One region of the Neobacillus sp. GCM10027624 genome, then DNA from elsewhere that is predicted to be linked to it. Evidence: riboswitches for the same ligand, from Rfam matches in the RefSeq annotation. Region 1 holds a riboswitch; the other holds the start of a gene.
The links. Region 1 has a riboswitch for S-adenosylmethionine ahead of ACFQZ9_RS16120 (methionine ABC transporter ATP-binding protein). Riboswitches for the same ligand answer to the same signal wherever they lie in the genome.
Positions count from the first base shown of each region.

Region 1 (8,935 bases):
TCCAAGTTCTTCAAGGTCTTCTTTCATATTATGATAAACAACTTCGGATTCATATTGAGCAGAAACACCTGCAAGGTATTTTTGTTCTGCTTCAGGAATACCAAGTTTGTCAAAAGTCGCTTTAATTTCTTCCGGTACTTCGTCCCATGACTTCTCAGATTTCTCAGATGGTTTTACATAATAAGTGATTTCGTCAAAGTTTAATGAATTTAGGTCTCCGCCCCATTGCGGCATTGGTTTGCTATAAAAAATTTCCAATGATTTTAAGCGGAAATCAAGCATCCATTGGGGTTCACCCTTCATTTTTGAAATCTCTTCAACAATTTCACGTGTTAAACCACGTTTTGATCGGAATATGGAAACGTCTTTATCGGCAAAACCATATTTATAATCACCGATTTCAGGCATTTTTTTTGCCATCGTCGTCTTCCTCCATTTCGTAAACGGTCCGAGACCAAAAAGGACTCGTACGTTTTTATTCTTATTCCTCTTCCTTCAAACCCTTTTCCATGGCCTTCCATGCTAAAGTTGCACACTTGATTCTGGCAGGGAATTTTGAAACCCCTTGAAGTGCTTCAATATCACCTAAATCGATATCATCATCTATTTCTTTTCCCTGCATCATATCGGAAAAGATTTTTGAGAGTTTTAAAGCCTCTTCAACTTTTTTTCCTTTAATCGCCTGCGTCATCATCGATGCAGAGGACATGGAAATGGAACAGCCTTCGCCTTCAAACCTGGCATCCTCGACGATTCCGTTTTCAACCTTAAAGGTCAATTGAATGCGGTCGCCGCAGGTTGGGTTATTCATATTAATCGTATGATTGCCATCCTCTAAAATACCACGATTCCGCGGTTTTTTATAATGGTCCATAATAACTCTTCGGTAAAGTGCGTCTAAATCTATATTAGAAGACATCGCTGAAATACTCCTTTGTTTTGACAAGCCCTTCAACGAGTTTATCAATATCTTCTTCCGTATTATATAGGTAAAAGCTGGCACGTGCTGTCGCTGTTGCTTTCAGCCATCTCATTAATGGCTGTGCACAGTGATGTCCTGCACGGACGGCAATTCCTTCAGCATCGAGGACAGTTGCAACATCGTGCGGATGAACATCATCGATATTAAACGTAACCAAGCCTGCACGTTTTGCCGGATCATGAGGTCCATAAATTGTAATACCAGGAACGGAAGATAATTTATCTAAAGCATAAGCAGAAAGCTTATGTTCATACTCGGCAATATTATCTAATCCAACTTCATTTAAAAAGTCGATAGCTGCTCCAAGACCGACTGCGCCGGCAATGATCGGTGTCCCTCCTTCAAATTTCCAAGGGAGTTCTTTCCAAGTTGATTCTTGTAAATGAACAAAATCAATCATTTCACCGCCAAATTCAATCGGTTCCATATTTTCAAGCAATTCTTTTTTACCATAAAGAACGCCAATCCCCGTAGGACCGCACATTTTATGGCCAGAAAAGGCAAGAAAATCACAGTCTAAATCTTGAACATCAATTTTCATATGTGGTGCACTTTGAGCCCCATCAACTACCATTACAGCGCCATTTTCATGAGCAATTTTAGCAATCTCTTTTACGGGGTTAATGGAACCAAGCACGTTTGAAACCTGCATAACCGAAACAATTTTCGTATTCGATGTAACTTGTGCCCGAACATCATCTAAGGAAATGGTGCCGTCTTCCTGCAAGTCTATATATTTTAGTTTAGCCCCTGTTCGTTTAGCCACTTGTTGCCACGGAATGATATTACTATGGTGCTCCATATAAGTTATAACGATTTCGTCGCCTTCTTTTAAGTTCGCTGCCGCATAGCTTGCTGCAACCGTATTAATAGAAGTAGTTGTTCCTCTAGTAAAAATAACTTCTTGTGTTGATTTTGCATTGATAAACTTACGAACCTTTTCCCTTGCCCCTTCGTATGCATCTGTTGCTCTTGTTCCCAGTGTATGCACACCTCGGTGGACATTGGAATTGATTTCACGATAATATTTTTCAATGGTCTCAATTACTTGGATTGGCTTTTGAGAGGTTGCTGAACTATCCAAATATACCAGCGGCTTACCATTAACATCTTGGTCTAAAATAGGAAACAGTTTGCGAATATCTTGGATATTCATTTTAACGCACTTTCCTTTCAATTACTCCAGTTAATTGCTTTTGAACACCCTCGATTGGGATCTGGCTAACCACAGGTGCAAGGAAACCATGAATGATTAATCGTTCCGCTTCCGATTTTGAAATACCACGGCTCATCAAATAATAAAGTTGTACATTATCAACACGGCCAACAGAAGCAGCGTGTCCCGCCATTACATCATCTTCATCAATTAACAAGATTGGGTTGGCATCTCCGCGTGCCTTATCGCTAAGAATTAATATACGGGAAGTTTGTTCGGCATCAGATTTTGATGCACCATGCTCGATTTTTCCAATTCCATTGAAGATGGTTGTAGCACTATCTTTCACCACACCATGATTCATGATATTTCCTTGGGTATGCTGACCAAAGTGAACAACACGTGTCGTAAAGTTTTGGGTTTGGTCCCCACGGCCTACTACAACTGTTTTTGTATCGCCAAATGAACCGTCACCAATAAGATTAGTGGTGTTCTCAGAAATTGTATTTCCTTCATTCATTAAACCAAGTGACCATTCGATCCGCGCATCTCTGCCGGCCACGCCACGTCGGTTTACATAAGTAGTGATGCCTTTTGCAAGGTAATCAACGGCACCATATTTTACTTGCGAATTTGTATTAGCAACGACTTCTGATACCAAGTTAAAAATACCATTCGCTGCTTCCATTGTGGAAATATAGTTCTCAACATACGTTACTGAACTATTATCTTCTGCAACCACAATTACATGATTAAAAAGATTAGCTTCCGCATTATCATGTAGATAAACAGCTTGAATTGGTTCAGTAATTTCTACATTTTTTGGAATATATAAGAATACTCCACCATTTACTAGGGCTGCATGCAATGCAGTCAAGCGATGTTCATCTGCATTAACGGCTTGAGTCATGTAGTATTTTTTTAATAAATCTCCATGCTCTTTTGCAGCTGTAATTAGATTGGTAAAGATAACACCTTTATTTTTAAGTTCTTCAGATAAAGATAAAAACGCAGGTGTTTGGTTGCGTTGAATATATAAATTTTTATTTTCCGCTACAAGCGATTTCACTTCCTCCGGTAATTCATTTAGGGAAGTGAATGGTTCGCTTTTCACAGTATGTGAAGTAAATTGGGTAAAGTTCCATTTATCAATTTTTGTTTTTTCCGGTCTTGGCATTGGAAGTATATTGACATCAGCTAATGCCTTTAAGCGGAGCTCTTCCATCCAAGCAGGTTCGCCTGCTTGCTTTGAAAAGGAGCGAACAAAATCCTGATCAAACGGTAATTTCGTTTCTGTTGTCATCGTAATCCTCCTAACGCTTACTTAAGCTTGCTCAACTGTTTCATCTTCAATTCCAAGTTCTTTCTTGATCCAGTCATATCCTTCTGCTTCTAAGCGTTGTGCAAGTTCTGGACCGCCTGATTTCACGATACGGCCTTGCATCATTACGTGCACGTAGTCAGGAGTGATATAGTTTAAAAGTCGTTGATAGTGAGTAATAACTAAGCACCCGAAATCCTCACCGCGCATTTCATTAATTCCTTTTGAAACAACCTTTAAGGCATCGATGTCAAGACCAGAGTCAATTTCATCTAAAATAGCAATTTTAGGCTCAAGCATCATTAATTGAAGAATTTCATTACGCTTCTTCTCACCGCCGGAGAATCCTTCATTTAGATAACGCTGCGCCATATTAAGGTCCATTTCAAGGAATTCCATTTGTTTATCCATTTTACGGATAAATTTCATTAAGGAAATTTCATTACCTTCGCCAAGGCGGCTATTGATTGCTGAACGTAAAAAGTCTGCATTCGTTACGCCGTTAATCTCACTTGGGTATTGCATAGCTAAAAATAGGCCTGCACGTGCTCGCTCATCTACTTCCATTTCAAGGACGTTCTGACCATCTAAAATAATATTTCCGCTAGTTACCTCATATTTAGGGTGACCCATGATTGCAGACGATAATGTCGATTTACCTGTACCATTTGGCCCCATGATTGCGTGGATTTCTCCACCTTTTACTTCAAGGTTTACACCTTTTAAAATTTCTTTTCCATCAATTTCTACATGTAGATCCTTGATAGTTAATGTTGATCCAGCCATATCTATACCTCCGAAAAGAAAGTTATTGTATCTTATAGAACGCAGTACTTAAAAAATTCATTCTCATTCTATTCTCATTACAATCTTATAACAAATAGAATCTGTTAGCAACTCCTAAACAGTGGTAACGTGAAATGATTTTCACTGCAACCCTATTAAATGAGAATAGACATGTCCAATAAAAGAAAAATTCAGATTATTTTCAGAGTAATTTCTGATTCGGACAAACACACTCGGATAAAATCATAACCTATTTTTTTAGATATTGCCATTCAATTCCTACCTATTTTTCACTCTTCGAGTATGTTTCATGTATTGGCATAAAAAACATGCATAGAAAAAGTCAGCAAGATTACCCGCTGACTTTTTCAATTTCTTCCTATTTATATATTATTTCGCAGAAACTGGTACGACAGCACCTTTGTATTTTTCAAGAATGAAATCTTGAATTTCCTTAGAATGCAATACTTCAACTAGAGTTTTAATTGCCGGCTTATTTTCATCGCCTTTACGAACAGCAATCACATTGACATATGGTGAGTTTTTATCTTCAATTGCAATTGAATCCTTGAGTGGGTTTAAACCTGCATCAATCGCATAGTTTGAGTTGATTAATACAGCATCACCTTCACCATTTTGGTAGATTTTTGGTAATAAAGAAGCCTCATAATTTGTATCAAACTTTAGATGTTTAGGGTTTTCTACAACATCTTTAATTGTAGCCGTTGTTTTATCGATCCCAGACTTTAATTTAATTAGTCCTTGTGCTTCAAGTAAAGAAAGAAGACGGCCATGGTCAGCTACAGAGTTACTCATAATTAAATGTGCACCTTTTGGAAGATCACTTAACTTTTTATACTTTTTAGAATAGATTCCGATTGGCTCAATATGAATTCCACCAGCATTTACAAAGCCGTAACCAAATTCTTTATTTTGAGCATTTAAGTAAGGAATGTGCTGAAAGTAGTTCGCATCCAATTCTTTAGAAGCTAATGCTTTATTCGGTAAAATATAATCTTGGAATTTCTTAATTTCTAGGTCAATTCCTTTTTCTTTTAAAATTGGTTTAGCTTTTTCAAGAATTTCTGCATGCGGCACGTTAGATGCACCCACAACTAATTTTGTTAATTTTTTTCCGCTGTCCCCACTGCTTGCAGTATCGTCCTTTTTAGATGTTCCGCATGCTGCTAAAACAAGCGCAAGAGATAATGCAAGTAATAAACTTAACCATTTTTTCATTTTGAATTCTCCTTTAGCGTTTATCTATTTTTGTAGTAATTAAATCCCCTATAAACTGTATGATAAATACAATGACAAGAATGATGATGGTCGCAACCAGTGTTACATCATTTTGGTTTCGCTGGAACCCTTCGAGATAGGCAAGGTTTCCAAGTCCTCCCGCACCAATTACTCCTGCCATGGCTGTGTAACCAACAAGTGCAATCGCTGTAACCGTAAGCCCTGAGACAAGTGCCGGCATCGATTCCGGAAGCAGTACCTTCCAGATAATCGTTCCTGTTGTTGCCCCCATTGATTTTGCTGCCTCAATAACACCTTTATCAATTTCCCTCAGGCCAATTTCAACCATTCTTGCATAGAACGGAGCCGCACCAATGATTAAGGCCGGTAATGCTGCATTTTCTCCAATCATCGAGCCAACCAATAGCATTGTGAATGGAATGAGCAAAACAATTAAGATAATAAAAGGGATCGACCTAAAGATATTTACAAATGCGCTAATGACAGTGTTAACCACTTTATTTTCCCACATATTTCCTTTTCCGGTAAGAAAAAGGAGTAATCCCAAAATAATTCCTAATATAAAGGTAGCAATAACGGATATTGCGGTCATGTAAAGAGTTTGCACGGTTGCCTCCCACATTGCCTGCCAGTCAATATCAGTTAAATATGGATCATTGTTCATTTGTTACCACCTCCACTCCAACCTGCTGGGTGCGAATATAGTCAACCGCTTGATTGACTTTGTCCGCGTCCCCATCGAGATGAATGAACAAGGTACCATATGAACCGCTTTGTGTCTGAGAAATTTTCCCCTGCAGGATATTAACCGTTACATCATTGTAGCGAATCAAATTCGTAATAATTGGCTGTTCAGCAGCCTCACCAATAAAGGTCAGCTGGACAACAGTACCGGAATGATATCGTTCAAGCAAATGCTCCACTGTTTCTTTTGTTTCCTCCGGCTCCGTAACCTGCTGAACAAATCGCTTCGTAATCGGTGCCTGCGGGTTTCTAAACACTTCCAATACAGGACCAAGCTCTACAATTCTACCGCTTTCCATTACTGCAACTCGGTGGCAGATTTTACGAATTACATGCATCTCATGGGTGATTAAAACAATCGTTAAACCAAGCCTTTTATTGATATCGACCAACAAGTCAAGGATTGAATCCGTGGTTTGCGGGTCAAGGGCTGAGGTTGCTTCATCACAAAGCAAAACCTTTGGATTGTTCGCTAATGCACGGGCAATACCAACTCTTTGCTTTTGGCCGCCGCTCAGCTGTGAGGGATAAGCATTTTCCCTGCCTTCAAGGCCAACTAGTTTTACCAACTCGCTGACGCGCTTTAATCTTTCCGCTTTCGTTACTCCTGCAATTTCCAGTGGGAACTCAATATTTTCACTAACTGTTCTTGACCAAAGTAAATTAAAGTGCTGGAATATCATACTGATTTCTTGACGTGCTTTTCGCAAGTCACTGCCTTTAATCTTTGAAACTTCACGGCCTACAACAGTAACGGATCCCTCTGTAGGAAGCTCCAATCCGTTTAACATACGAATTAGTGTACTTTTACCCGCGCCACTATAACCAATTACCCCAAAAATTTCCCCTTTGTTAATTTCCAGGTTCACGTCGTCTACTGCCTTTAACTGTCCCTGTTTCGAAGGGAAAATTTTTCGAACATTTTTTATAGAAATCATAGAATTCACCTTCTTTTTTTCCATATATAAGTAAAAGTAAAAAATTCCAATTGCTCAGTATCACTTAAACATAGGGTTTGATGGTTTTGAATAAAACATTCTATATTAGGAAAATAAAAATGCCTTTCTGCGCAGGCAGAAAGGCATAATAAATTCAACCTTTCTCCCATCTCTCAAAGCAAACGCTTTGTGTGAATTGGCACCATTTCAATTAAATTGACGGTTGCCGGGCTTCATCGGGCACATCCCTCCACCTCTCTGGATAAGAGCATTTAAGCATCCTATATTCAATTAACACACATATGATGTAAGCAATCATTTTATTACGAAAGCTATCGTATCACGGATAAAAAGGAGTGTCAACGAAAATTCTACATATTTAGAAAAAATCAAACATGGTAGTTTTAGGCATTGGCCGTTAACGATATCAACCCGGTTGCTGCTTCAATAGCAGATTCAAGGTCTTCAATTAAATCCTCAACATTTTCGATACCGATTGATAGACGAATTAAATCTTCAGAAACTCCAGCTGCTTTAAGACCCTCAGCGTCTAATTGCTGGTGTGTGGTACTTGCCGGGTGAATAATTAAGCTCTTCGCATCCCCAACATTGGCCACATGTGCCCAGAGAGTAATGGAATCAATTAACTTAGCTCCTGCTTCCTTACCGCCCTTGATACCGAATACAACCATTGAGCCGGCACCTTTTGGTAAATATTTCTCAGCAAGCTCATGGTCAGGATGTGATGGGTGTCCTGGATAGGATACCCATTCAACAGCAGGATGGTTTACTAAATAATCCACAATCTGCTTCGTATTGGCAACATGTTCTTTCATACGAACATGAAGAGTTTCGAGCCCTAGGACAAATTGGAAAGCATTTTGAGGACTTAATGCCGGTCCAAGATCACGCAGCAATTGAACGCGTGCCTTGATAATATAGGCAACCGCACCAAGTGCCTCCGCATAAACAAGATCATGATAGCTCGCATCTGGTGTTGTAAAGCCCGGGAATTTTGGCGAATTCCAATCAAACTTACCACCGTCTACAATAATCCCGCCTGTTGTTGTACCATTTCCTAACAACCATTTTGTAGCAGAGTGAATGACAATGTCTGCACCATGTTCAATCGGACGGCAGAGAAATGGTGTTGCAAAGGTATTGTCGATAATCAGCGGAACACCTGCCGCATGGGCAATATCGGCCACTTTTTCAATATCTAATATGGTTAAGCTTGGATTGCCAATTGTTTCGGCGAAAACCGCTTTTGTTTTTTCCGTGATGGCAGTACGGAAGTTTTCAGGATTTTCAGGGTCAACAAATTTCACATTAATTCCGTACTTTGGTAATGTCACTGCAAAAAGATTGTAAGTGCCGCCGTATAATGTTGATGCTGCGACAATTTCATCACCAGCTTGAGCAAGGTTTAAAATTGCCAAGGTAATGGCGGCCATCCCACTTGCAACTGCAAGAGCCCCAACACCGCCTTCTAATAAGGCAACCCTTTCCTCAAAGACAGTTGTGGTGGGGTTATGAATCCGTGTATATATGTAACCTGGTTCTGCTAACGCAAAAAGGTTAGCGGCGTGTTCAGTGCTTTTAAATTGATAGGCATTGTTTTGATAAATTGGAACGGCACGAGCACCCGTTACGGGATCTGGAGATAAGCCTCCATGAACACTTAAAGTTTCAAAACGTAATTTCTTTTGATCGACTCCCACACAAATCCACTCCCTGTTTAAAAATAA
Region 1 is NZ_JBHTHD010000010.1:361,612-370,546, reverse strand. It holds gene sufB (Fe-S cluster assembly protein SufB) at 1-420, opposite strand, end outside; gene sufU (iron-sulfur cluster assembly scaffold protein) at 482-919, opposite strand; gene ACFQZ9_RS16145 (cysteine desulfurase) at 909-2,138, opposite strand; gene sufD (Fe-S cluster assembly protein SufD) at 2,140-3,441, opposite strand; gene sufC (Fe-S cluster assembly ATPase SufC) at 3,463-4,245, opposite strand; gene ACFQZ9_RS16130 (MetQ/NlpA family ABC transporter substrate-binding protein) at 4,636-5,484, opposite strand; gene ACFQZ9_RS16125 (methionine ABC transporter permease) at 5,498-6,169, opposite strand; gene ACFQZ9_RS16120 (methionine ABC transporter ATP-binding protein) at 6,159-7,187, opposite strand; SAM riboswitch class I at 7,351-7,456, opposite strand; gene ACFQZ9_RS16115 (O-acetylhomoserine aminocarboxypropyltransferase/cysteine synthase family protein) at 7,592-8,908, opposite strand.

Region 2 (14,928 bases), on a different contig from region 1:
TCTTTTGCCTGCGCATGTTGAGCATGATAAGGCAGTCTGCTTAGCGATATGGCAGATGCAAATCCTAAAATGGCGATTAAACCTAGAAAATAAAATTTACGAATTTTGTAGCCTTTCTCTTGGATTGGCCCATAATCTTTGAGTTTTCTCGATTCCCCATACACGAAGGAAAATGCCAGTGCAATTAGGAAAACGAAAAAGAGTGTAGCGTACCATGCAATCGATTGGTACATAATAACCCCTCCCATTAATTTTTCATCAAGCAAGGAGTCCCCCAACTTCTTACTTGATTTCCCATTATCATTTTAATGAACAAATTGTGAAATAAAAGTGAAATAAATCATACCTTACTAGTGCATTATTATAAGGGCTAATACTTTAGTACTGATTATCTGTCGGGATAAAGAAAAACAATTATTTTAGAAAAAACACCCCCATAACAATCCAAGAAGTTTCGAAACGTTTAGCAAGATAAAAATTTCCTAATTAAATTAAAACTTGGAGGTTAGATAATGGGAATCATTTTGATTGATATTGACAAATTACTAGAATCTACATCAGATCTAACATCTGAAAAGAACAGTTATAAGATAAAGCCAATAGAAATTGATCAATTACTAGAAAAAACAAGAGAATGGTAGAATCTTTGGTTCTGAAATTTACCCATTAATATACATTTCTGTAAAAACCTTCTTTATTAAAAGAAGGTTTTTTGGTTTTAAAAAAGAGAATAATGACGGTTTTCTAAAATATTTTTCAATTCAAAGTAATTTTGGTGGAAATTGCCGCTTTAAAGCAGAAAAATATTTTTCAATTTTCTATTGATTTTAACTCAAAGAAATACTAGAATAATTTTTAATATAAGAATTTTTTGAATATTGGTTTTAGAGAAATTTAAGGGGGATTTTTACTTATGAAGAAGTCAGTTCGATCGCTATCCTTTGTGTTAGCGGGAATGCTGATGCTTGCAGGCTGCGGCAGCAAGGATTCAGCTGGAAGTGGAAAAAAAGAAGAGGGTCAAAAGGAATATACAATTGGTATTACCCAATTTGCCGTACACCCATCATTAGATGCAGCAACTGAAGGTTTTAAAAAGGCACTTGCTGATAGAGGTCTAAAGGTTAAGTACGATGACCAAAATGCGCAGGCGGATATGAATAATACCCAGACAATTGCACAGAATTTTGTCGGCAACAAGGTAGATTTGATTTTTGCTAATGCAACTCCAAGTGCAACAGCAGCATTAAATGCAACAAAGGATATTCCGATTGTTTTTACATCTGTTACCGATCCAGTTGGGGCTAAATTGGTAAAATCCTTCGATCAACCAGGACCAAACATCACCGGTACGACGGATAACCACCCAGATGCTACCAAAAAAACAATCAGCTTTATTACAGATGAAGTGAAAGCAAAGAAAATCGGTGTTATCTATAATTCCGGTGAGCAAAATTCAGAAGTCCAGGTAAAAGCAGTAAAAGATTTGGTAGAGTCAAAAGGTGCTAAGTTAGTTGAAGTTTCTGTTTCTACCTCTGCAGAAGTAAAACAAGCTGCTGAATCATTAGTTGGACGTGTCGATGCAATCTATGTTCCAACAGATAATACCGTTGTATCCGCACTTGAGTCGGTTATTTCAGTTGCAAACAGCAAGAAAATACCGTTATTCGTTGGTGAACTTGATTCAATGAAGCGCGGAGCTGTGGCGGCAAGCGGATTTAACTACTACGACATTGGCTATCAATCGGGTGAAATGGCTGCTGACATTTTAACCGGTAAGAAAAAGCCTTCTGAAATTCCTGTGGAGCTTCCTAAATCTTTGAAACTTGTTATCAATAAAAAAGCGGCAGAAGCTCAGGGATTAACTGTAAAAGATGAATGGAGTAAGCTTGGAGAGTTTTACGAAGGAAAATAATTATTTTCAAAATTGTACGATTGGAGGAGGCCTTATTAGGTCTTCTCCCAAAATTTTTTACATATAGGTTTCTATACCTATTCTTTTAGGACTTAGATAAAGAAAGGATGAACTCAATGTTTACAGCCATATTTGGATCATTCGAAGCAGGTATCATCTATGCGATTATGGCACTGGGCGTCTATCTTTCCTTTCGAATTCTGGATTTCCCAGATTTAACGGTGGATGGGAGTTTTGTTACAGGGGCAGCGATTTCAGCGGTAATGATTGCAGGTGGAGCCAATCCGTTTTTTGCTACAATCATGGCCTTATTCGCGGGTTTTATTGCAGGTTGTTTGACCGGATTGATCCATACTGTTGGGAAGATAAATAATTTACTTTCAGGAATTTTAATGATGATTGCTCTTTATTCCATTAACTTGCGAATCATGGGCAGATCAAACATACCATTATTAAATTCGGACACATCATTCACAAAAATAAGCAGTCTGTTTGAAAAAACAGGAATCGATTCCTTTTTCAACAAATTATTATCACTTGTCGGTTTAGGAGACAGCCTTCCTTCTACATGGGGAATTCTGATTTCTATGATCATCATTACCTTCATCATTAAAGGGTTTACTGATTGGTTTTTACAAACGGAAATTGGTCTTGCAATCAGGGCGACAGGAAATAATAAGCGAATGATTCGCAGTCTTTCAGCCAATACGAACCTTCTTGTTGTACTTGGTTTGGGGATTTCTAACGCATTAGTGGCTTTTTCCGGGGCATTAATTGCACAGCAGGGCGGATTTGCAGATGTTGGTATGGGAATTGGGATGATTGTCATCGGGCTTGCTTCGGTTATCATTGGTGAAGCACTGTTTGGAACCAAAACCATTGCCAGAACAACACTTGCAGTGATTGGCGGATCCATCGTATATCGTATTGTGGTTACGCTTGCACTACGAATTGAGTTTTTGGATCCGGGAGATATGAAATTGATTACGGCCGTAATTGTGTTGATTGCTTTAATCGCTCCAAAAATTATTGACAGTACCAAAGAGAAAAAGCGAAAAGCGCGCAAAAAAGCAGAAAGAATGAACATCTTAAAGGCTTCAGGTGATCAAAGGGGTGAAAGTCATGCTGCAATTAAATCAGATTCATAAGATATTTAACGAAGGGACACCTGATGAAAAAATTGCAATTGACCAAATCAATTTACATTTAAAAAAGGGAGACTTTGTCACGATCATTGGAAGTAATGGTGCCGGTAAGTCAACCTTAATGAATATCATATCTGGTGTGATTACGCCGGATATAGGCGATATTTATATTGCCGATAAAAATGTTACATCCATGACGGAATATAACCGTTCAAAGATGATAGGCCGGGTTTTTCAGGACCCTATGGCAGGCACTGCTCCTAGTATGACCATTGAAGAAAATCTTGCTATGGCCTATTCACGGAATAAAACAAGAACACTTAGAAGTGGAGTTACAAAAAAGCGCCGGGAATATTTTCGTGAGGTGCTTGAAACATTACATTTAGGTTTGGAAAACCGCCTAAGTGCAAAGGTTGGTTTACTATCCGGCGGGGAGCGGCAGGCGCTATCTCTGTTGATGGCTACATTTACTGAACCATCCATTCTTCTTCTCGATGAACATACTGCTGCTCTCGACCCGTCAAGAGCTGAACTGATTACAAATCTAACAAAGGAAATTGTCGATCGATACAAGCTCACGACCTTAATGGTTACACATAATATGCAGCAGGCGATCGACCTTGGCAACCGTTTAATCATGATGGATAAGGGCCAAATCATCCTTGAAGTAGATGAGGAAAATAAGAAGAATTTAACCATCGAGGGCTTATTACTAGAATTTAAACGCATTCGCGGCGAACAAATGGCAAGTGACAGAGCCATCCTGGCTTAATGAAATTCAAGCGAGATTTTGTCGATAAAAAAATATTTTGTTAGTTGGAAAAGGAACAGCCGGCAACAGGCTGTTCCTCTTTTGATTTATAAAGGATTTATCACTATAGGTGTGTTGTTTTCTTTACTGCCTAAAAGCGTTATTGCTTTACACCCTATTCTTGAGAGGACGAAAAACCTTCAGATAAAATAAAATCAGAAAAGCTTAAATTTTCCATTTGGAGGTTTTCGTATGAAAGAACAAAGAATGAGAGCTGAACAGCTGGCGGATGACTTCTTTCCAGTACGTGATGTTGACTATATTGAAATTTACACAGGTAATGCTAAGCAAGCCTGTCATTATTTTTGTACGGCATTTGGGTTTAAGCCAGTGGCTTATTCTGGTCTAGAAACGGGAAATCGGGAGTCAGTATCTTACGTCCTTAAGCAGCGAAATATTCGTTTAATTATCACAGGCTCCTATACGGAAGATAGCAGGATTGCCCAATTTGTAAAGAAACACGGTGATGGTGTCAGGGATGTGGCCTTACTGGTAGATGATGTTGAAAAGGCTTACAGCGCTGCAGTCGAAAGAGGGTCGATAGCCATTATTGCACCTTTTGAAATGAAGGATGAAAAGGGAGTTTTAAAAAAGGCCGTTCTTGGTACATATGGGGATACCATCCATACGTTAATAGAACGGAAAAATTATCAAGGCGTATTCATGCCGGGCTTTGACCCTTATTCAACCGATTTGCCAATCGAGGATGCCGGATTAATAGGTTTCGACCATGTTGTCGGCAATGTGGAACGGATGGAGGAATGGGTGGAATACTATTCGAAGGTCATGGGATTTAAGGAAATGAAGCATTTTACGGATAAAGATATTACGACGGAATATTCTGCTCTCATGTCTAAGGTCATGCACAATGGCGGCCGGATTAAATTCCCGATAAATGAACCTGCAGAAGGAAAACGGAAATCACAAATTCAAGAATATCTGGAATTTTATAATGGCCCTGGTGTTCAGCATTTGGCGATTTTAACAGAAGATATTGTATCGACTGTAACAACATTGAAAAAGCATGGTGTTGAGTTTTTAAAAACCCCGGGATCCTATTATGAAGCATTAGGCGGGCGGATTGGAAAAATTGATGAAGAAATAGAAAAGCTCCGTGAGCTGAATATTTTAGTCGATCGGGATGATGAAGGATATTTACTGCAAATCTTTACGAAACCGATTGTGGATCGCCCGACTTTGTTTGTGGAAATTATCCAGCGTAAAGGTGCAAGAGGTTTTGGGGAAGGGAATTTCAAGGCTTTATTTGAGTCGATTGAACGTGAGCAGGCTAAACGGGGAAATTTATAATGACTAGATAAAGAGTGTAATATTTTTAATGGGATCACCATATGGTCGGTAAAAAGGGAGGAAGGACTTTCTCCCTTTTTTCAAAGTTTATGTTGATAAGGAAGAGTGGTGGATGCAGTGGAAATCACCCCAGAGACACTTGAATGGAAAGAAGCCTATAAACTATTAGTTGGGTCTATTTTGCCTAGGCCGATCGCATTTGTATCAACCTTGGCGGAGAATGGAACAGCGAATGCGGCGCCGTTTAGTTTTTTTACCGCTATTTGTGCCAGTCCAATGCTGGTCTGTTTCTCCCCAATGCGGAGAGGGAAGGACGGGGCGAAAAAGGATACACTTGTTAATATTGAAAATACCCAACAGTTTGTTATTAATATTGTCAGTGAGGGAATAGCATTACAAATGAATGACTGTGCGATTGAATTCTCCCCTGAAATTGATGAAATTAATGAGACAGGTTTAACGAAAGAACCTAGTAAAAAGATCAATGTCCCACGAATAAAGGAATCGCTTGTCCATTTAGAATGTGAGTTGTACCAAGTACTGGATTTTGGTGATCAGCCAGGGGCCGGAAGCCTTGTTATTGGCAAAGTGGTCCATGTACATGTGAACGATGACCTTTATAACAATAACCGGATTGATTCTGAAAAACTAAAGCCGCTTGGCAGGATGGCGGGAAACACCTTTACGGATCCGTTAGTGCGGACCTTTGATATGGTAAGAAAAACGGAGGCTGGAAAATGAAATTTGTAACTTTTGAAAAAAGTAATAAAACGGTTCGGGCCGGCCTCTTGTTAAACGAAGAGTATGTTGTTGATCTGATTGAAGCAACAGGCGATGAACTTCCTGCTAACTTACTAGACTTTATCATTTCCCATGAGCAATATATGAAAAAGGCTGCTGAGCTTATTTCGATTTCAGTTGAAGATTCCGCAGTATATCGAATAGCAGATATTCGCTTAAAAGCTCCATTACCCGTACCGAAGAGTTTCCGAGATTTTTATGCATTTGAGGAGCATGTAAAAACGGCAAGAGAAAACAGGGGACTTGAAATGATTCCGGAATGGTATGAGATACCTGTATTTTATTTTTCCAATCATTTAGCCATAAATGGACCAGAAGAGGAAATTATCAAGCCGGAAGAATCAGATTGGCTGGATTATGAGCTAGAAGTTGCTTGTGTCATCGGCAAAGAGGGCAGAAATATTCCTGCAGCTGAAGCAGACAAGTATATTTTCGGCTATTGTATATTAAATGATTGGAGTGCAAGAGATCTTCAGCGTAAGGAAATGAAGGTAGGACTTGGCCCTGCAAAGGGGAAGGATTTTGCCACTTCTATAGGACCGTGGATTGTAACGAAGGATGAATTGGAACCATTGAAGGCGGGAAAAGGCTTTAATCTAGCCATGAAGGCGCGTGTAAATGGGGTTCTTCTATCGGAAGGGAATATGAAAGACATTTACTACTCTTTTGCTGAAATGATTGAAAAGGCCTCCAAAGGAGTGACACTATACCCCGGGGAAATCATCGGGTCTGGGACTGTTGGGACAGGGTGTATTCTTGAGCTTGGCCCTAAGGTGCACCGCTGGTTAAAGCCCGGAGATCGTGTAGAGCTTGAGATTGAAAAATTAGGGGTTTTAAAGAATACGATTAAAGAGGGATAGAAATGAGGTGGCCGGATGTTTTATCGTCAGATGGGCAAGATTCCCCATAAACGTCATACAATCCATAAGAAGGAAGATGGCAGCCTTTACCGCGAGCAGGTGATGGGGACACGCGGGTTTTCGGGAACTCAGTCGATTTTATATCATGAATACATGCCTACCGAAGTAGTGAAATCGGAATTAGTTACGAGTTTTTTGCCGGAATATGAAGACCAGCCAAGTTTACGGCACCGTCATTTTTTTACCGGCAACGTATCCAAGCATGGAAATGCGCTAACAGGAAGACAGTACATTTTAGGTAATCAGGATTTGCTGATTGGAACTGCAAATGTGACGGAAGGAATGCCTAGCTTTTATCGAAACGGCGATGGCGATGAAATGCTCTTTATTCACCATGGTTCCGGAAAGCTTGAGACGATGTTTGGAACGATTTCTTACCGGCCGGGGGATTATTTAGTAATCCCAATTGGAACAATTCATCGAGTGATTCCAAATGGAAATGAAACGACTAAAATGCTGTTTGTAGAATCCTTTAGCCAAATTACAACACCAAAAAGGTATCGTAATGAATACGGGCAGCTTTTGGAACATAGTCCGTTTTGCGAGCGGGATATCCGTGGTCCGGAGTCGTTACAGACGTTTAATCAAAAGGGCGAGTTTGAGGTCTTAACGAAATCAAGAGGAAATATCCATTCACATATCCTTGGCCATCATCCGCTCGATGTGGTTGGCTGGGATGGGTACCTCTATCCTTGGGCGTTTAATATAGAGGATTTCGAACCGATTACGGGAAGGGTCCATCAGCCGCCGCCTGTTCACCAGACCTTCGAAGGAAATAATTTTGTGGTATGTTCCTTTGTGCCAAGATTATATGATTATCATCCGCAGTCAATACCGGCACCATATTACCATAGCAATGTGAATAGTGATGAGCTCCTCTATTATGTTGACGGTAATTTTATGAGTAGAAAGGGGATTCAAGAGGGCTCGATAACGCTTCACCCAAGTGGCATCCCGCATGGGCCTCATCCTGGGAAAACAGAAGCAAGCATTGGCAAAAAAGAAACATTGGAACTAGCTGTTATGATTGACACGTTTCATCCATTGAAGGTTGTAAAAGCCGCAGCTGCAGTTGAAGATCTTGATTATATGTACTCTTGGGTGGAAAAAAAGTAATAAATATTTTAAACTCTCAGAATTATTATGGTGTAAAAGTATTGTCTTTTTGTAAAAACTGTGCGATACTTATTGGCAAATGAAATAAATTCCATAAAATTTATTCTTATCCAGAGAGGTGGAGGGACTGGCCCTGCGAAACCTCAGCAACCCCTGATTATTTCAGGAAGGTGCTAATTCCAACAGAGTAGACATACTCTGGGAGATAAGAGGTCGGTATCGTTTATCCAAAGGCCTCTTATGACAAGAGGCCTTTTTATTTTTTATTTTGTAAAGTTATTGTCGTATTCAATGAAACAATCAGAATACATCTATTATAAAAGGGGGGATCGTCATGGAGGAAAGCAAAGTTTTGCAAGCACCAGTTGCTTACGCGAAAATATTACAAGACTCTAAGGGGATTGGCTTTGAACAGTCCTGTGACAGAAAAACAGGGTTTTTGCTAAAAGGATTGGCTTCCTCAAAATCTAAAGGAAATTTCTTAGAGCTGGGAACGGGAGCAGGGGCATCTGCTTCATGGATTATTGAGGGAATGGATAGTGACAGCAGGCTTACGACGGTTGACATAGATGCGAGTGTGCAATCTATTGCTAAGAGGTACCTCGGGCAAGACAGGAGAGTGTCATTCCGTTGCGAGGACGGAGCGGCTTTTATTCAAAAAATGTCGGAGCAATTTGATTTTATTTTTGCTGACACCTGGCCGGGGAAATTCGAGCTACTTGATAAAACCTTAGATCATTTAAATGTGGGAGGGTTTTATGTGATTCATGATTTGCTTCCCGATGGAAGAGTGCCGGAAGAATATAGAATCAAAGCCCCTAAACTGGTTGATACACTCCGAAAACGAGATGATTTGGTGATAACAGAAATGGATTGGTCGACCGGGCTGTTACTGGCAATCAAGACCAATATATGAGTTTATTAAGAAATTTGAACTGAAAGAGTAATTTCTACCATGAATCTTGTCTAAAATTAAAATAACAATATCTCTATGACAGGGAATACTTGATAGCAGTATATCAAGTTGAGTGAAACAAAAGAGGTGAAATTTATGGATTTGGAATTTATTCATCATAAATTAAAAACACATACTCCGACCATACTGGGAAGTGAAAAATTTTCCAAGTATGCAGTACTTTTACCTCTTATTCAAAAAGAGGATGGAATCCATATCCTGTTTGAAGTCCGGTCAATGGAGCTCAGGAGACAGCCGGGAGAAATTTGTTTCCCAGGCGGAAGGATTGATTCTGACGATTCTGATGAGAAAGGAGCGGCAATACGGGAAACCCTTGAGGAACTTGGAATAAAAAGAGAAAATATCTCGAAAGTATTTCCTTTGGATTATATGGTTTCACAGTTTGGTATGATTATTTATCCCTTCGCTGGATTTATTGATTGTCCTGAATCGATACAACCTAATCCAGCTGAAGTGGGGGATGTTTTTTCGGTACCCATTTCCTTTTTCTTAAATAATAATCCTGAAGTTTACAATTTGAATTTTAAAGTTGAACCGGAGAAAAACTTTCCGTTGGAGTTAATTCCGGGGGGAGAAAATTATAAATGGCGGACAAGAGGATTGGACGAATATTTCTATATTTATGAAGAAAAGGTTATATGGGGATTAACTGCCAAGATTCTTTTTCATTTTATTGAACTCATTCGTTAAATTTTATTTATAGGAAAACAGTGGGCTTTAATAGTTGAAATTTTACTACTTTTTTGGTCTAATTGTATTAATGTCCACTGCAAATAAACAAATGTCCTCAATGGGAGGAAAAAAACTATTGATTATTTTCAGAATTAGAATAAAATTAAGATTATATTTTTAAAGATTAGGAGTTGTAAGAAATGAAGGTCGTTAAATTTGGAGGATCGTCTTTAGCATCAGGAAAACAATTAGAGAAGGTTTTCCAGATTGTTGTTTCAGACCCTGCCCGGAAGGTAGTAGTCGTTTCGGCACCAGGAAAAAGATTTTCTGAAGATGAGAAGGTAACGGATTTATTGATTGAGTGTGCTGAACTTTCCTTGCAGAATCAGGATCCAAAAGAAAAATTAGCTGCTGTAGTTGCAAGATATGCGTTAATTGCTGAAGAATTAGCCATTTCTTCAGATGTCATTCATGAAATTGAGAATGACCTAAAAAGAAGAGTTTCCTCGGATAAGAGTAATCCTGAACGGTTTATGGATTTAATGAAGGCTAGCGGAGAGGATAACAACGCAAAATTAGTTGCTGCCTATTTCCAATCGCAAGGTGTCGATGCCTCTTATGTTGATCCTAAGGATGCAGGACTTCTTGTCAGTGATGAGCCAGGAAATGCCCAAACTCTACCGGAATCATATTCAAAATTAGCCTCACTTCATGATCGACGAGGAATTTTAGTATTCCCAGGATTTTTTGGCTATAGCAAGGAAGGGGATGTATTTACCTTTTCACGAAGCGGATCAGATATTACCGGTTCAATCCTTGCCAATGCTTTAAAGGCCGATCTTTATGAAAACTTTACCGATGTGGATGCCGTTTATTCCGTTAATCCGTCATTAGTGAGCCACCCAAAGGAGATCAAAGAATTGACATATCGTGAAATGCGTGAGCTTTCCTATGCAGGATTTTCTGTTCTTCATGATGAAGCGCTTGTTCCGGCCTTCCGTGCAGGAATCCCAGTGAATATCAAAAATACAAATAATCCATCTGCACCCGGTACAAGAATTGTTTATGAACGCGATAATACAAACGGTCCAGTTATCGGAATTGCCAGTGATGAAGGCTTCTGCAGTATTTATGTAAGTAAGTATTTAATGAATCGAGAGGTTGGGTTTGGCCGCAAGCTTCTTGGTATTCTAGAGGAGTTTGGCCTATCCTATGAACACACTCCTTCCGGTATTGATGATATCTCGGTGATTTTAAGAGAGAATCAGCTTGCTCCAGGGATGGAGGAAGAAATTAAAAGACGTATTGAAACAGACCTTAATGCTGATTTAGTTAAATTTGAACACAGCCTGGCCCTGATTATGGTGGTTGGTGAGGGCATGCGCAGGAATGTGGGAACAATGGCCAGGGCATCAAAAGCTTTAGCAAAGGCAAAAATTAATATCGAAATGATTAACCAAGGATCATCCGAAGTAAGTATGATGTTTGGGGTAAAAGAAGTCGAAGAAAAAAGAGCCGTTCAAGCACTTTATGATGAATTCTTTGTAGCCGTGATGGTTTAAAAGTTACATACATCACATGGAGAGAAAAAGCAGATCTATTTTAGGTCTGCTTTTTCATTTCTTGTTTAATTTTATTTTTGTTCGAATTCCAGCCCAAATGGCGATGGCGAGCCCTCCCGCAGTATCGGCAATCAAATCTGTCATCGTGTCTGTATTTCCGCCGCCTTGCAGGGTCATGCCCAAAAATTGATCACAGCTGAATTCATAAACTTCCCATAGGACTCCGCCGAGGGCAGCAAAAGATAGGGTATACAAAAAGACAAACCAAGGGGAAATCGCATCTCCTGCATTTCGATGAATAAGTCGCTCATATAAAGCAATCGCTGCAAATGCAAGGATTCCGCCGCTGATAAAATGCATAAAGGTGTCCCACCAGCCAAGGCCATACCATCCCCGTATCGACCCTAAATATTGCGAACCAATCAAGAAGATTAAATAGGAAAATACGATGGGTAAATTAAATTGGAGCTTTGTAAATAAGGCTAAAAGAAGCGGAATCGCACCACAGACAATACCGCCAATCGCTACGGTAGATTTAAATGTTGCACCGGTTGAATGATAATAAAAAGCCAAAATGGCCATAAATAGCACATAGGCTGCACTTATGAGAATGACAAGTTTCCGATTCATTGATTTATTTCCTCCAATTAAACCTGTTGTTTGCGGACTAAGGAGTATAGTGCAATCAGGAGTCCCCCGGCTAAACCACATAATAAATCATACATGGTATCAGTGTTGCCGCCCCTTTGCATCGTGTGTGTAAACGTTAAATCCCCTAAAAATTCATAGATTTCCCAAAACACACTGGCCGATGCACCAAGAGAAAGCACAAATAGAAAGAGAACCCACCCTGATACATCCTTGCGAATCTGAGAAGGCACTAGTATCTTAAAAAGTGTGATGGCGATCACACCAACGTAAGCTCCCTTGTATAAATGAAGAGTGGAATCCCACCATTTATAATGAAGATAAAAAAGGGCAATGGAGCCTAAATACGTAGAACAAAACAGAAATAAGAAATAACCTAAAACTTGTGGAATGTTAAAAGGATTATTTTTTAAACGCAATAAAATCAATGGTAAAGCACTGACAATAATTCCGCCTAATGCTACCTGCCATTTAGAGGTGTCATCCTTAACGAGGTAATAAACAAAAAGTATAGTCATAAAAACCATAAAGGCGATACTTAAATAAAGGATTATTTTACGTTTCAAGTCTCCACCCCATTTCCACTTCCTTTTACAATTATGTCCAAAATCTCCTGAATAAAGTCTTTAACATTTCACTCGCTTGCAAACATCTAAAAGAGTATAGTGGAAGAGTATTAGATACAAAAATTAAGACGAGACTTTTTTATTATAGTGGTGTCGGAGGTTTTGCTATGGAAAGGACACAAATACCTACATATGAACGGATCGCAATTGATTTAGCCAATCGAATCTATGATGGAAAATTTAAGGTGGGAGAAAAAATTCATGGTAGATCCACATTGGCCAGTGAATACAAGGTTTCTCCTGAAACCGTCCGCAGAGCAATAAAAATTTTAGAAGATGTGGAAATTGTTCATTCTACCAAAGGCAGTGGAATCGTAATCTCCTCAAGGGAAAATGCCTTCAAGTATATTCATCGATTTTCGAATCTTGCCAGTGTAAAAGACCTAAAGAAGCAAATGAACCATCTCATTGAAGAGCGCGAAAAACTTGACGAACAGTTGTATGAAACGTTAACGAAAATTATGGATTATTCAGACAAACTGCGTCATACGAATCCATTAGCCCCACTTGAGATTGAAATTTTCCCTGGCTGCATCCATATTGGCAAGACGATTTCTGATATGAAGTTTTGGCAAAACACTGGAGGGACAGTGATTGGGATGAAAAGGAAAGGGGAGACGATTATCTCACCCGGACCCTATGCATTAATCCAAGAAGGAGATATTCTCCTTGTCATAGGAGATGAAAAAACGTACGAAAGAGTTCAGCATTTTTTAGAGGAATAAAAAGGAGACCGGTCCATAGTATAGACCGGTCTTTAGAATTATTTTATAATTCCTTCTTTTTGTAAAAACTCTTTTGCAACTTTTGCCGGAGACTGCTTCAAGCTGTCTACTTTATAATTTAATTCACGCATTTTCTCATCAGTTATTTTACCCGAGAGCGCATTTAATGCCTTTTTCAGTTCCGGATGTTTTTTTAAGGTTTCCTCTTTTACGATTGGTACGGCATAGTATGGAGGGAAAAAGTTTTTATCGTCCTTTAATACTTTTAAATGGAAGGCTTCAAGTAATCCATCAGTAGAAAATGCATCAATGGCATCACTCTTATGATGATCTAAAGCAGTATAGCGCAGGCCGCCATCAACAGCCTTCACATCTTTAAATTTTATTCCATATGTTTTTGTAAGACCGATTAACCCATCCTCGCGATTCGGAAATTCAATGGTTGGTCCAAAGGTTAAACCGTCACTCACTTTTGCCAAGTCAGAAATAGTGTTTAATCCATATTGTTTTGCCGTATCTTGACGAACGGCCAATGCATACGTGTTGTTAAAGCCAAGTGGTTTTAATAGATCAATACCATATTTTTTCTTAAATTCCTTTTGAACATAATGATAGACTTTATCAGGGTCGCTCTCAGGCGGTTGGTTTAAAATATTAACTAAACCAGTACCTGTGTATTCAACATAGGCATCAATATTCCCATTCTTAAGTGCACTAAAAGCCACTTGTGAACCACCGAGGTTTAATTTTCGTTCGACTTGCAAATCTGTTTTATCTTCAATTACATCAGCAAGCATATTACTTAAAATTAATTGTTCACTAAAATTTTTAGAACCTATGACAATTTTATCTTTGGAGTCGCCAGTTGCTTTTGCGTAAACACTAAATCCTCCTGCAGCAAGAACCACAATGGCGCTTGTTGCAATTAACCATTTCTTTGCTGGTTTCTTCTTCATTTTCGAGGATTTGATTTTACTAGTATAAGAGATGGAAGACTCAAGTTTTCCAACAATAAAGTCAATTAGCAGTGCCAGGATACATGCAGGAATCGCACCGGCTAAGATCATGTTGTTGTCAACCGTTTGAACACCTGAGAATACCAGATAACCAAGCCCGCCAGCCCCGACAAAGGCAGCGATTGTCATCAGACCGACAGCGGTAACCGCTGAAATTCTGATTCCCGCCATAATCATCGGGAAAGCTAACGGCAACTGAACCTTTCTCATTGTTTGGCTCTTGGTTAAACCGATACCTTTGGCGGCTTCCAGAATGTCTGCATCAATATTCGTTAAACCTGTATAGGTATTTTTTACAATTGGAAGTAAAGAGTAAAGAACAACCATTACAATAGCAGGTGCACTGCCAATCCCGATAAACGGAATTAAAAACCCGAGTAAAGCCAAACTTGGAACCGCTTGGATGACATTTGTTGTTCCAATAATCGGCTTTGATAATTTCGGTTCTCTGGAAATCAAGATTCCGAGCGGGATACCGACAACAATAGCAATCACAACTGAAATGACACTTAAATATAAATGTTCCCCGATTAAACCAAAAATTTGGTCAGAGTTTGATTGTAGATAGTTCCAGAAATCCTTCATTAAAAAGCCACCTCCAAGTCAATTAGTTGACTGCTTAATGCTGATAAAATACTGCTTCTCGTAATTAGACCTGTTAATTGATTCATGTAATTTACAACAGGTACA
Region 2 is NZ_JBHTHD010000014.1:2,521-17,448, forward strand. It holds gene ACFQZ9_RS23835 (cupredoxin domain-containing protein) at 1-233, opposite strand, end outside; gene ACFQZ9_RS23840 (hypothetical protein) at 513-641, shown strand; gene ACFQZ9_RS23845 (ABC transporter substrate-binding protein) at 914-1,912, shown strand; gene ACFQZ9_RS23850 (ABC transporter permease) at 2,029-3,060, shown strand; gene ACFQZ9_RS23855 (ABC transporter ATP-binding protein) at 3,035-3,829, shown strand; gene hppD (4-hydroxyphenylpyruvate dioxygenase) at 4,061-5,176, shown strand; gene ACFQZ9_RS23865 (flavin reductase family protein) at 5,294-5,917, shown strand; gene ACFQZ9_RS23870 (fumarylacetoacetate hydrolase family protein) at 5,914-6,837, shown strand; gene ACFQZ9_RS23875 (homogentisate 1,2-dioxygenase) at 6,853-8,013, shown strand; SAM riboswitch class I at 8,117-8,225, shown strand; gene ACFQZ9_RS23880 (O-methyltransferase) at 8,348-8,929, shown strand; gene ACFQZ9_RS23885 (NUDIX hydrolase) at 9,065-9,679, shown strand; gene ACFQZ9_RS23890 (aspartate kinase) at 9,862-11,223, shown strand; gene ACFQZ9_RS23895 (DUF2238 domain-containing protein) at 11,278-11,853, opposite strand; gene ACFQZ9_RS23900 (DUF2238 domain-containing protein) at 11,871-12,437, opposite strand; gene ACFQZ9_RS23905 (GntR family transcriptional regulator) at 12,605-13,222, shown strand; gene ACFQZ9_RS23910 (ABC transporter permease/substrate-binding protein) at 13,261-14,823, opposite strand; gene ACFQZ9_RS23915 (ABC transporter ATP-binding protein) at 14,823-14,928, opposite strand, start outside.
Region 2: linked by a shared signal. The riboswitch ahead of ACFQZ9_RS23880 (O-methyltransferase) and the one ahead of ACFQZ9_RS16120 (methionine ABC transporter ATP-binding protein) in region 1 are both predicted to bind S-adenosylmethionine.